Regions from separate parts of the Paenibacillus xylanilyticus genome, predicted to be linked through region 2. Evidence: riboswitches for the same ligand, from Rfam matches in the RefSeq annotation. Region 2 holds a riboswitch; the other holds the start of a gene.
What was found. A riboswitch is a leader RNA that binds a small molecule or an ion and turns the genes downstream of it on or off. The one in region 2 is predicted to bind FMN.

Region 1: another riboswitch for FMN. It lies ahead of ribD (bifunctional diaminohydroxyphosphoribosylaminopyrimidine deaminase/5-amino-6-(5-phosphoribosylamino)uracil reductase RibD); the one in region 2 lies ahead of F4V51_RS14300 (DMT family transporter).

What each region holds. Positions count from the first base shown of each region.
Region 1 is NZ_CP044310.1:4,264,713-4,270,341, forward strand. It holds gene ribE (6,7-dimethyl-8-ribityllumazine synthase) at 1-80, opposite strand, end outside; gene F4V51_RS18855 (bifunctional 3,4-dihydroxy-2-butanone-4-phosphate synthase/GTP cyclohydrolase II) at 166-1,404, opposite strand; gene ribE (riboflavin synthase) at 1,444-2,112, opposite strand; gene ribD (bifunctional diaminohydroxyphosphoribosylaminopyrimidine deaminase/5-amino-6-(5-phosphoribosylamino)uracil reductase RibD) at 2,159-3,262, opposite strand; FMN riboswitch at 3,620-3,784, opposite strand; gene F4V51_RS18870 (peptidylprolyl isomerase) at 3,940-4,371, opposite strand; gene lysA (diaminopimelate decarboxylase) at 4,586-5,629, opposite strand, start outside.
Region 2 is NZ_CP044310.1:3,187,960-3,193,588, forward strand. It holds gene F4V51_RS14295 (amidase) at 58-1,554, opposite strand; gene F4V51_RS14300 (DMT family transporter) at 1,696-2,676, opposite strand; FMN riboswitch at 2,821-2,971, opposite strand; gene F4V51_RS14305 (DinB family protein) at 3,054-3,557, opposite strand; gene F4V51_RS14310 (CGNR zinc finger domain-containing protein) at 3,720-4,292, shown strand; partial or broken gene F4V51_RS14315 (amidohydrolase family protein) at 4,468-5,629, shown strand, end outside.

The DNA.
Region 1 (5,629 bases), 1.1 Mb from region 2:
ATAAATTCATTAAAACGTCCTACAACCACTCCATATTTTAAACCTTCCGATACCAAATGTCCTTCAAAATAGTTCGGCATTTAAGTCATCTCCTCTAATGTATAATGTAATGTAATTAACCGATTGTGAGCATTTATTTTTCCATAAATTACATGATCAAAAAGATTAGTTTTTCTCTTCGTTCTGTTCGATATCATCGAACTTCAACATATGCCCAAGCTTCGCCTGCTTGGTATGCAGATAAAGCGTATTATCCTCGTTCTCTTCCATCTGGATCGGAACACGCTCCACCACTTCAAGACCATAACCTTCAAGGCCTTTGATTTTGCGGGGATTATTCGTTAACAGACGAATTTGGCGAACGCCGAGATCCTTCAGAATCTGTGCACCAATACCATAATCACGCAGATCAGCGGCAAACCCGAGTTTCAGGTTGGCATCTACGGTGTCCAGCCCTTCCTCCTGCAGCTTGTAGGCTTTGAGCTTGTTAATCAGTCCAATGCCTCTGCCTTCCTGTCTCATATACAGCAGAACGCCGTTGCCTTCATCATTAATCTGTTTGAGTGCTGCATCGAATTGTGGTCCACAGTCACAGCGATGAGAGTGGAATACGTCGCCTGTAAGACATTCGGAGTGAACACGAACCAATACGGGCTTGGAAGAGTCGATTTCACCTTTTACCAATGCTACATGCTCTTTATTGTCCACTGCATTCGTATAGGCTACTGCTTGAAACTCGCCAAAATCCGTAGGCATGCGGACAGCCACTTCGCGTTGAACCAGCTGTTCCTTCTCATTACGGTAACGAATCATGTCCTGAATACTAATCAGCTTCAGGTCATGCTTGCGGGCAATCTCCTGCAGATCAGGCAGTCTCGCCATCGTGCCATCTTCTTTGATGACCTCACAGATCACACCAGCCGGATAGGAACCGCACATGATGGCCAGATCAACAGCAGCTTCCGTGTGGCCGGCGCGGCGGAGCACGCCTCCGTCTTTGGCAATGAGCGGGAACATATGCCCCGGTTTACGGAAATCACTACTTTTGGCTTCCGGATCAATTAGACCCTTCACCGTAATGGATCGTTCATGTGCAGATATGCCTGTTGTTGTATCCTTGTGATCCACGGAAACTGTAAATGCCGTTCCATGGAAGTCCGTATTTTGCTGAACCATCGGCTTCAGGTTGAGCTCATCCGCACGCTGCTGCGTAATGGGAACACAGACCAGGCCTCTGCCCTCGGTAATCATGAAGTTGATGACTTCAGGAGTAGCCTTCTCTGCCAGCGCGATAAAGTCCCCTTCATTCTCCCGATCCTCATCATCCACAACAATGACGGGTTTGCCGCGCATCAAATCGTATATCGCTTCCTCTATGGGATCTAGTATGGATTGATCTGACATAAGTTCCCCTCCAGTCTCTCTTTGTAATGGTTATGTTCCTTATGCAAAGCCATGGTTGGCCAAAAACTCTTCACTGATGCTTTTCGGTTTGCCAGCCCCCGTTTCGGGATGCCCTTTGCCGTAATGGAGCAGGTGGTCCACATATTTCCCCAAAATGTCACATTCAATGTTGATGGTATCCCCCGGCTTTTTCACCTGAAGCACCGTTTCTCCAATAGTATGAGGAATAATGGATACGGTAAACGAGGCTTCTGTTGTCTTCACCACAGTGAGACTAATGCCATCGAGGGTTACCGAGCCCTTTGGAATCAAATATTTGAACAGTTCGTGGTCGTCAGGTTTGATCTCAAAAACAACCGCATTCTGATCACGTGTGATCCCGCCAATGACTCCCGTACCATCCACGTGTCCTTGTACGATGTGTCCACCAAAACGCCCACCCGACTGCATCGCCCGTTCCAGGTTCACTTTACTGCCTGATTGCAGCTGACTCAGATTAGTATGACGGTAGGTTTCAGGCATGACATCTGCGGTAAATCCTCCGCTTTCCAGCGTCGTTGCCGTAAGACATACTCCGTTTACAGATACACTGTCACCAATCTTCAGATCGTCCATGATGGCGGAAGCTCCGATATTCAGGACCAATGCTTCGCCTTTTCGACCGATACGCCGAATCTGACCGACCTCTTCCACCAAACCGGTAAACATGCTGCCGCCTCCTTATGCTTATATCTTGCCTTGCTCATTCGGTCCGTTATTCAGGCCAGACAGGGATTCCACCAATACTGATATTATCTCCAACTTGCTCAATTTCCAGCTGATTCAATTGAATGGCCTGACTCATGCGCTCCACTCCTTCAAATCGGAAGCTTCCCGGTGTGTCGTATCCGCCCACAATCTTTGGAGCGATAAACATCAACAGCCGATCGACCAACTTGGCTTCCAGCATGGCACCATTCAACGTACCTCCGCCTTCAAGCAGGATGGAGCCGATTTCCCGTTCTCCCAGCTTGCTAAGCGCACTCAGCAGATCCACACGTGGCCCGGGACCACAGCGGATAATTTCTACACCGTAGGCTTCCAGACGTTCGGCCGCCTCAGGGCTCGCCTCATCGGTTGTAAGTACCCATGTCGGTGCGAGTCCATCCTTGACCATCTTGGCTCCAACCGGGAGACGCAGCTTCGAATCGACAACAATTCGCACAGGACTGATCCCTTCCACTTGAAGGCGGGTGGTAAGCTCCGGATTGTCTGCAATAACCGTATCCACACCAACCATGATGCCCTGATGACGATGGCGGAGTGCATGTACGATTTCCCGTGCGGGTTCGTTGGAGATCCATTTGCTGTCTCCACTGCGGGTTGCAATTTTACCATCCAGCGTGGATGCCGTTTTTAAGGTGACAAACGGCAAACCGGTGGTAATGTACTTAATGAATTTTTCATTCAGACGTCTTCCGCGCTCACGCAGAATGCCAACTTCAACCTCAATGCCTTGTTGACGCAGCATACTGATTCCTCTGCCGGATACCTGCGGATTTGGATCCTCACAACACACCACGACACGCTTCACTTTCTCGTGAATCAAACGTTCGCTGCATGGCGGCGTCTTGCCATAGTGGCTGCAAGGCTCCAGCGTAACATAGACCGTACTGCCCTCAGCATCGCTGCCAGCCATATTCAACGCGTGTACCTCCGCATGGCCCGTACCCCGCTTGAGATGACTTCCCAGACCTACAACCCGGCCTTCTTTTACAACAACACATCCGACGACAGGGTTAATCCCCGTTTGCCCCTGTGCACGTTCTGCCATATCCAACGCAAGCCCCATATAAAATTCATCATTGATCATTTCCAAGTCCGGTCACCCCACGGTTAGAATCTTAAATTATAGGCCTCCCATCGAGCAGAGAGGCGGTTATACCATATCCAAATAAAAAATCCCCACTCGAACAATCGTTCGGGTAGGGATGATGAGAGACATGTGTCACCAGCAGGATGTCGTTGATACGATTGCCAACAGCACTCCGCCATAGTTCCATTTCAGGCAAGTGAAAGCAAACACATACCTAAAGAACACAATTACAGGTAAAGAGCTTCTATGATGTGGCATATGTATGGAAACTGCCGGATAACCGACTTTCCCTGCACAGAAATAAACATCGTCTGCTGTGCAGCAACGCATCTGCGGAATGCAGTCCAATTAAGGCTGCACCCTCTCCTTCTCCCATCCAGACTATACTGTCGGTTCTGGAATTACACCAGATCAGCCATCTGCCACAGGCAGACAGGTCACGGACTTTGCAACAGTGCTGGATAGATATCCTCACACAGGTGCATCACCGCCGGTAGGGAATTGCACCCTGCCCTGAAGGATCGCTTTCGTTATTAATTGGATGTTAGCACTTTAACGCCGAAAAATCAATTGTTTTTTGTTCCTTTTTGTCACATACTAACTTTTAATAAGCAAAAGGATATAAAAAAACCGCTTCGTCTTATCAACGAAACGGTCATTATTATCACTAAGGATAACGATTAAACTTCTACAACTTCAACAGTTTCCATTTTGTCGCGACCTTCGAAAGCATCTACGAACTCCATACCTTTGGTTACTTTACCAAATACGGTATGTTGTCCATCCAGATGCGGCTGTGGCTGGTAGCAGATGTAGAACTGGCTTCCACCTGTGTTGCGGCCTGCGTGTGCCATTGCAAGTGTTCCGCGCTCATGTTTGTTAGGATTGATCTCACAGTTGATTGTGTATCCTGGGCCACCTGCACCCGTTCCGTTAGGGCAACCGCCTTGTGCAACGAAGCCTGGAATTACGCGGTGGAACACAAGACCGTTGTAGAAGCCGGAGTTAGCCAGTTTCTCAAAGTTTGCCACTGTGTTTGGAGCTTCTTGATCGAACAGGTCGATTAGAACTTCTCCGCCGTTTGCCATTTTGATTTTCGCTTGTTTCGCCATATGTAAATGACTCCTTTCGTATTGACCATCGTTAGTGGTGCCATTCTGCATGACCCTGGGCCAAGCTCTATAGCACTTTTCTTAGTGTACACCGAAATGAGTCCAACCGCAAAATAAACCTCAATTTTTTTCTGCAATGTTGGGTTTAAAGGCAAAAAAAAGACAAAAAGGAATGTTCCTTTTTGTCTTTTTTACTATTTCGTATTTCTTAACATTAACGGGTTACAGGCTGTTTAGCGATACGCTCAGGCACGAGGTCATTCTGAATGATGTCCTGATACGTTTCACGACGTACAACCACATCACCTTGGCCGTCTTTGACAAACACAACTGCCGGACGACGAATCCGATTATAGTTGCTAGCCATGGAGTAGTTGTACGCACCTGTGCAGGCAACGGCAAGCAAATCACCGCTCTGAACTTTAGGCAGGTCCAGATCCCAGATCAACATGTCGCCGCTCTCGCAGCATTTACCGGCAATCGATACGGTCTCTTGAGCCGACTCATTTGCACGGTTGGCAAGTACAGCTTCATATTTGGATTCATACAGCGCCGGACGCGGGTTGTCCGTCATGCCGCCATCCACTGCGACATATTTGCGTACACCAGGGATGTCTTTGCTCGTACCAACGGTATACAGCGTTGTACCTGCTTCACCAACGATACTGCGGCCTGGTTCAACCCAGATTTCCGGAACGTCATATCCAATTTGGGCAAAGTGATTTTTGACAGCATCTGTGATGGCTTTAACGTATTGTGCGACTTCAAGTGGAGTATCCCCTTCTGTATAGCGGATACCGAATCCACCGCCCAGGTTAACCACTTTGAACGCTACGTTGATACGCTCATATACGCTTGCAGCGAATTCAGCTACACGTTGAATCGCCATTTGGAAGCCTTCCACCTCAAAGATTTGAGAACCGATGTGGGAGTGAACACCCAGCAATACGAGGTTGGACTGTTTGGAAGCCAGCTCAATCGCTTCAAATGCTGTTCCGTTACCGATATCAAATCCGAATTTTGAATCTGTTTGACCAGTGGAGATATATTCATGCGTATGCGCTTCAACACCAGGCGTCACGCGAAGCAGGATGTTCACTTGACGATTTTTCTCTGCAGCTACAGCCTGCAGCAAGTGCAATTCGTTGAAGTTATCCACAACGAAGCAGCCGATCTCGGCATCAAGTGCCATTTCAATCTCTTCCAATGTTTTGTTATTGCCGTGGAAATGAATGCGTTCAGCAGGGAATCCTGCTTG
Region 2 (5,629 bases):
TGACACTTGGTATACTCAATTGATCACGAAGTTAGTTCGTTGTCCTTTTTCTTTAACTTAGACAGGGAAAAGTGGGTTTCCCTTCATTCCAATCCACAGTCCGGATGCTTCCAGCTGGCCAGCCAGTTGGAGCAGCCAGTCTTCACGACCTTTGGTTGCCATAACTTGAACGCCCATCGGCAAGCTATCAGCTGTAAGGTGCAGCGGAACACTCATCGCAGGCTGGCCTGTCAGGTTGGCGAGTTGGGTGAAGGGAGTGTAGGTGAGACTTGGTTCAAACATTTCATAGATCAATTGCTGCTGATGCACCTTGTCCAATTCGGTAATCTGCATCAGATGCTGAATTTGCTCCTCATGAGGAGTTAGCTCTCCAACCTTTGGTGCAGGAAAGGCATTAACGGGTGTGATATAGAAGTCGTATCGCTCGAATAGTGTAGACATCTGCGCTGCAGCCACGTCCCATTCGGCAAGACTGTGAACGAATTCCGCGGCCGATACCTTTTTGCCTGCCTCAGCCAGCACCCAAGATTCAATTTCCATATCGCTCGATGTCAAAGATCGGCCCATCGCATGCTCCATGGAGGCGATCATTGCCGCCATTTCACCGCTGTTCATCATATAATAGTTCTCCATCAACCGAACACCGTTGACCGGACTCAATTTTTCCTCCACGTGATGACCTTGTTCCTCCAGCCACCGAACCAGCTTGTACACTGCTTCCTTCGCATCCTCGCTAACAGGGGTACCTACCGGCGAATCCGTGGTATATGCGATCTTCAGTTTGCGTTGGTGCGGATAGCTCATATCGGCCAAGTAACTGCCCGGAAAGAGCGGGGCATGAAACGCGGCTTCAGGCTGAATGACCTGCAGGGTATCCAGTAAGGCGGCACTGTCTCGCACAGTCCGGGATAGTGCGAAGTCGATGGATGCACCTTGCCATTGCCGACCAACCCCTGGTCCAACAGGAGTCCGTCCCCGAGTAGGTTTTAGTCCGAATAGTCCACTGAAGGAGGCTGGAATGCGGATCGAACCACCGCCATCACTGGCTCCGGCCATGGGTACGATTCCCGAAGCAACGGCTGCAGCTGCACCTCCGCTTGAACCCCCTGGTGAATGATTCGTATTCCATGGATTGCGACTCGGACCATGTAGACGTGGCTCAGTAATGTTTTTAAGGCCAAATTCAGGTGTGTTCGTATGCCCAATAATAACGAAGCCTGCATCCCGGAGTCTGGATACAAAGTTAGAATTGCGCAAAGCCCAATGATCCTTCAGAAGACGGGAACCGGAAGTCAGAATTTCCCCCTCCAGCGATTGCGAGATGTCTTTGAGGAGCAATGGAACACCTGCAAAAGGCTGTTCACCAGGACGAACATAGCCGGCTTCCTCGCGTGCGCGTGTTTCATATGTACGAATGACCGCATTAAGCTGCGGATTAACTTCTTCTAGGCGAGCATAAGCCGCTTCCAGCAACTCAACGGGGGAAACTTCCCGTGAGCGAACCAGTTCAGCCAGACCTATGGCATCATAGGACGTATATGAAAATGAAGACATGACGATCGTTCCTCTCCGAATATATGAAATAGTATTAATACCTGTCCATATGTCATCGTACCACTGGAATTATAAAAAGACAAAAGGCACTGCCGATCCAGAAGGATGTGCAGTGCCTTTATGATATAAATAAGATCTTTATTACTCTGTCCGAAGCCTAGGCGCTGCGTCTGCAGCTGTGCCAGATCGTTCCTGCTGTTTGGATATAGCGAACAAAGCAATCCAGATGAGAATGAATCCAAGCAGCTGCTCCCATGTGATGAGTGTCCGGAATGCAATCCAGTTCACAAGCACACCTGCCATGGGGAAGCTCAGCTCAGCCAATGTGGCCACGGAAGCTTTGGTGGACGAGAGACCTTTATAGTATAACAATAGACTCAGTAAACCTGGCAATAGCGCCTGCCCCAGAATGTTGAGCGCAACCGCTGCCTGTTCTCCAGCGCCGGATGGCAAGGTCCACGCTGCACCCTCGTTCCAGGTCATGAAGATCAGCAAGGGCAGAGCTACGACGAAGCGGAGGGAGGTGACCGTCTCATAACGGGTTTGCCCCAGCATCAGTCGGCCCATCACCGTAGAGCCGCCCCATAAGGCAGCAGCGCCAAGTGACAACAGGCTGCCCGCATGAATCCAGTTGTTCCAGTTTCCAAGCGGAAGTGTAAACCCGAATGTAAGCAGATAAGTTCCGATAAGAGCAACAACGAATAACCAGCCGAAGCGGCGCGGCAGTGTTTCCTTCAATAAGAACTTCGCTAAAACAATCGCGAAGATGGGCTGCATTTTTTGCAGCAACAAAACGGTATTCGGATCATTGTGTGTCAGTGCAAGCGTGAATAATACGGTTGCCAGTGCAGAGCCGCCCCATGAGATAAAGATAACGGCGATCCAGTGACGGGCTCGCAATTGTTTCAGGTCGGCGCGGAATTTCCATAAGACGGGTATAGCGACTAAGCTCACGATAATATGTTCCACCAGTACAATTTGAGTAGAGGTCATCGTTTGCAGCAAAATGATGCGGAACAATGGATCTACGCCCCATAGGGCTGCACCGAGAACAACGAGCCAAAATCCGGTATTGCTTCGTTCCTTGCGATAAACGGTTGATGCATGCTGTGTCTTTTCCATATTCAGGACTCCTTCGTCAGAACACGGAATCTTCAGTTGGCAAAATCGACAAAAGCCCCCGTTTTGGCATACACCAAATAAACGGGGGCTCATCCATGAACATATCGTCAGGAAAGAAACCTTCCCATAGGCGGTATGTCATGTGTTGATCTTCTCTCATCCGGACTGTACCGTCGGCCTTGGAGTCACACCAAGTCAGTCGCTGTTGTCCTAAGCAGTCAACAGCGAGTCGCGGGCTGGTTCCGATTGGAACATCACCGCCGGTTGGGAATTGCACCCTACCCCGAAGATCCTATTCAATTTATAGGTTATAGTACAAGTTGTAACATTAATAAGTTCATCTTATTCCTGTAAGCGCTAGCAGTTCAAGCATTTTTTTAGAAAATGATGTTCCAGCTTCCTTGCTGCCTGCGCAGAAGCACAATCTGACCCGCGTGATAAGCGTCGTGAAGAACCCAGCGGGCAAGCGTTTGAGCCCAGTTTTGTTCGGAATCCAAATAGGCTTCTTCAAGTCTGGAATCCTGCAACGTAACCAGGTTATTGTGCAACTGGTCTGCCAGTTCAGTAGTTCGCTCCACAAGTTGGCTCCAGCCAACTTGGTCCAAGGGGTCACCAGGACTGCCAAACGTAGCTTCATTCGATTCGGCAGCGGGTACAGGTGGAGCTTGACCTTGAAGACGCTTTAAAATCCGCTCGTTGTAATAATACATATGATTGACCAGCTGCCATATGCTCAGTCCTCCTGAAGGAGGGATCCAAGCTGCCTGCTCTGAGGTCAGCCCTTCAAGTGCCTTCGACAATGGGACAATCCAGTTACATTGATCCCAGGTATCTTCTTTTTGAATAATCAACACATCTAATGCAGTTGTTACAGACGTCATCTTTAAAGTTCATTCCTCTCTAGTGGAACTCATCTCATGACTTGCGTCTTCATGCTTGTAACTAGCTAATATAGTTTGAAATGGTTACAATTAATATAACACAATCCAAAAGAAAGTAACCATCTTTTTTCGATTTAGATAGTTACAGTAGCGGAGGTTTAGATGGATAGGTTATGGACAGATTTTGTGAATAGCGACTATCATGATTGGCGCGGCGGGGATCGATCTGAAGATAGACTGGGAAAAGCAAGCTGGCAGCAGGATTTCTTGAATCGTTGGCAATTAGAAGCACAAGTGCCGGCATCGACTGAAGAAGAATCCACCATGAGAAGCTTTAGAGATGAGTTACAGTCTTTGGCTATCCGTTTGTCAGCGGGAACGACCCTAACGGAGAAGGATCAGGCATGGTTAAATGACTTTATGCGAAGTGGTGGGGTGATCAGACAACTAATCTCACAGGAGCAAGGACTGGATGTTAAGCTGGTTCCCATCCATGCACATTGGTTTCAGGTGATGGCCGAGGTCGCTGCTGACTTTGCCATGACACTGGTGGAGGGCGAAGGAAAGAGAATTCGATGCTGTGACAACCCGGACTGCCGCTGGGTCTTCTATGATGATACTCGCAGTAGAACACAGAAATATTGCGATGATAAAATGTGCGGCAATCTAATGAAGGTGAGACGTTTTCGAGCGAAACGTAAGCTGGAATCCAGCGGAGAAAAGAATGAAGTTTAAAAATTTAAGAGCAGTCATCACCATAGATAGTAGGTTTGGTGCTCATAATTGATAAACATTAACAATCGGTATATAATGGTTATGTACTAGCGAAAGTATAGTCGCAAATCATATGTAAGGACAAGCAATGCGAATCAGATCATTTTACAAACCATTACGATTGGAGAGGTGTCTCATGGGGACAGGTTATCTATTGAAAAACGGTTGTGTATTATCGATGGATGCTCGTATTGGACAGTTTAACAGGGCAGATGTACTTATTCAGGATTCTTTGATTGCAGCCGTTCAACCGAATATCGAGGTGTCCGATGCAGATGTTGTGGTGATCGACGCATCAGACATGATTGTCATGCCTGGATTGGTGGATACACACCGGCATATGTGGGAATCTCTTGTGAAAACAGCTGGAACGAACTGGTAGCTGCCCGTGTATTTGCAAAATCTGTACTATGGTGCCATGGGAAGCAAGCTTCGACCACAGGACAGCTACATTGCCAATCTCCTGGGTTCTTTGGAAGCGCTTAACGCGGGGGTGACGACGGTACTTGATTGGAGCATGCCATATTCACCTGATCATACCGATGGACTTATTCGTGGGCTGCAGGATGCAGGGATCCGGGCTGTCTTTGCTCACGGTGTTCCAGGGGAAACCGCCTATTGGAATCGGGAAAGTACCCTTTCATACCCGGAGAATATCAGAGGGGTGAAGGAGCGTTATTTCTCCTCTCGTGACCAATTGGTCACGTATGGACTAGCGATTCGCGGCCCAGAGTTTAGCCACTGGGATACGACGGTGCAGGACATTCAGCTCGCAGAAGAACTGGACGCAATTTGTTCCATGCATGTCGGGTTTGGCAGCTGGGGATCAGCTGACCGTTCCATTAGCCGAATGTACGAGGCAGGACTGCTTACCCCGCGAATTAATGTCGTTCACGGCAATACGATGGGCATGGATGAATTCAAAATGCTGGCAGACACGGGAGCCTCTTTGTCAGTTACGCCTGAAGTAGAGATGATGATGGGTCATGGCTATCCGGCTACAGGATATTTTCTCGAACATGGTGGCACGCCAACGCTTGGTGTGGACGTGGTGACTTCGACAGGTGGAGATATGTTTTCACAGATGAAATTTGCGCTGCAAGCTGAGCGTTCCAGAACAAACGAGTTATTGCTTGCGCAGGGTGAAATGCCGGGAGAGCTGAGTTTGCAAGCGAGTCAGGTACTGCGATTTGCAACTTCGGCCGGTGCACAGGCTTTAGGGCTCGAGCGAAAAACAGGCTCAGTCATACCGGGAAAAGAAGCGGATTTAATTATGATTCGTACAACGGACCTGAATT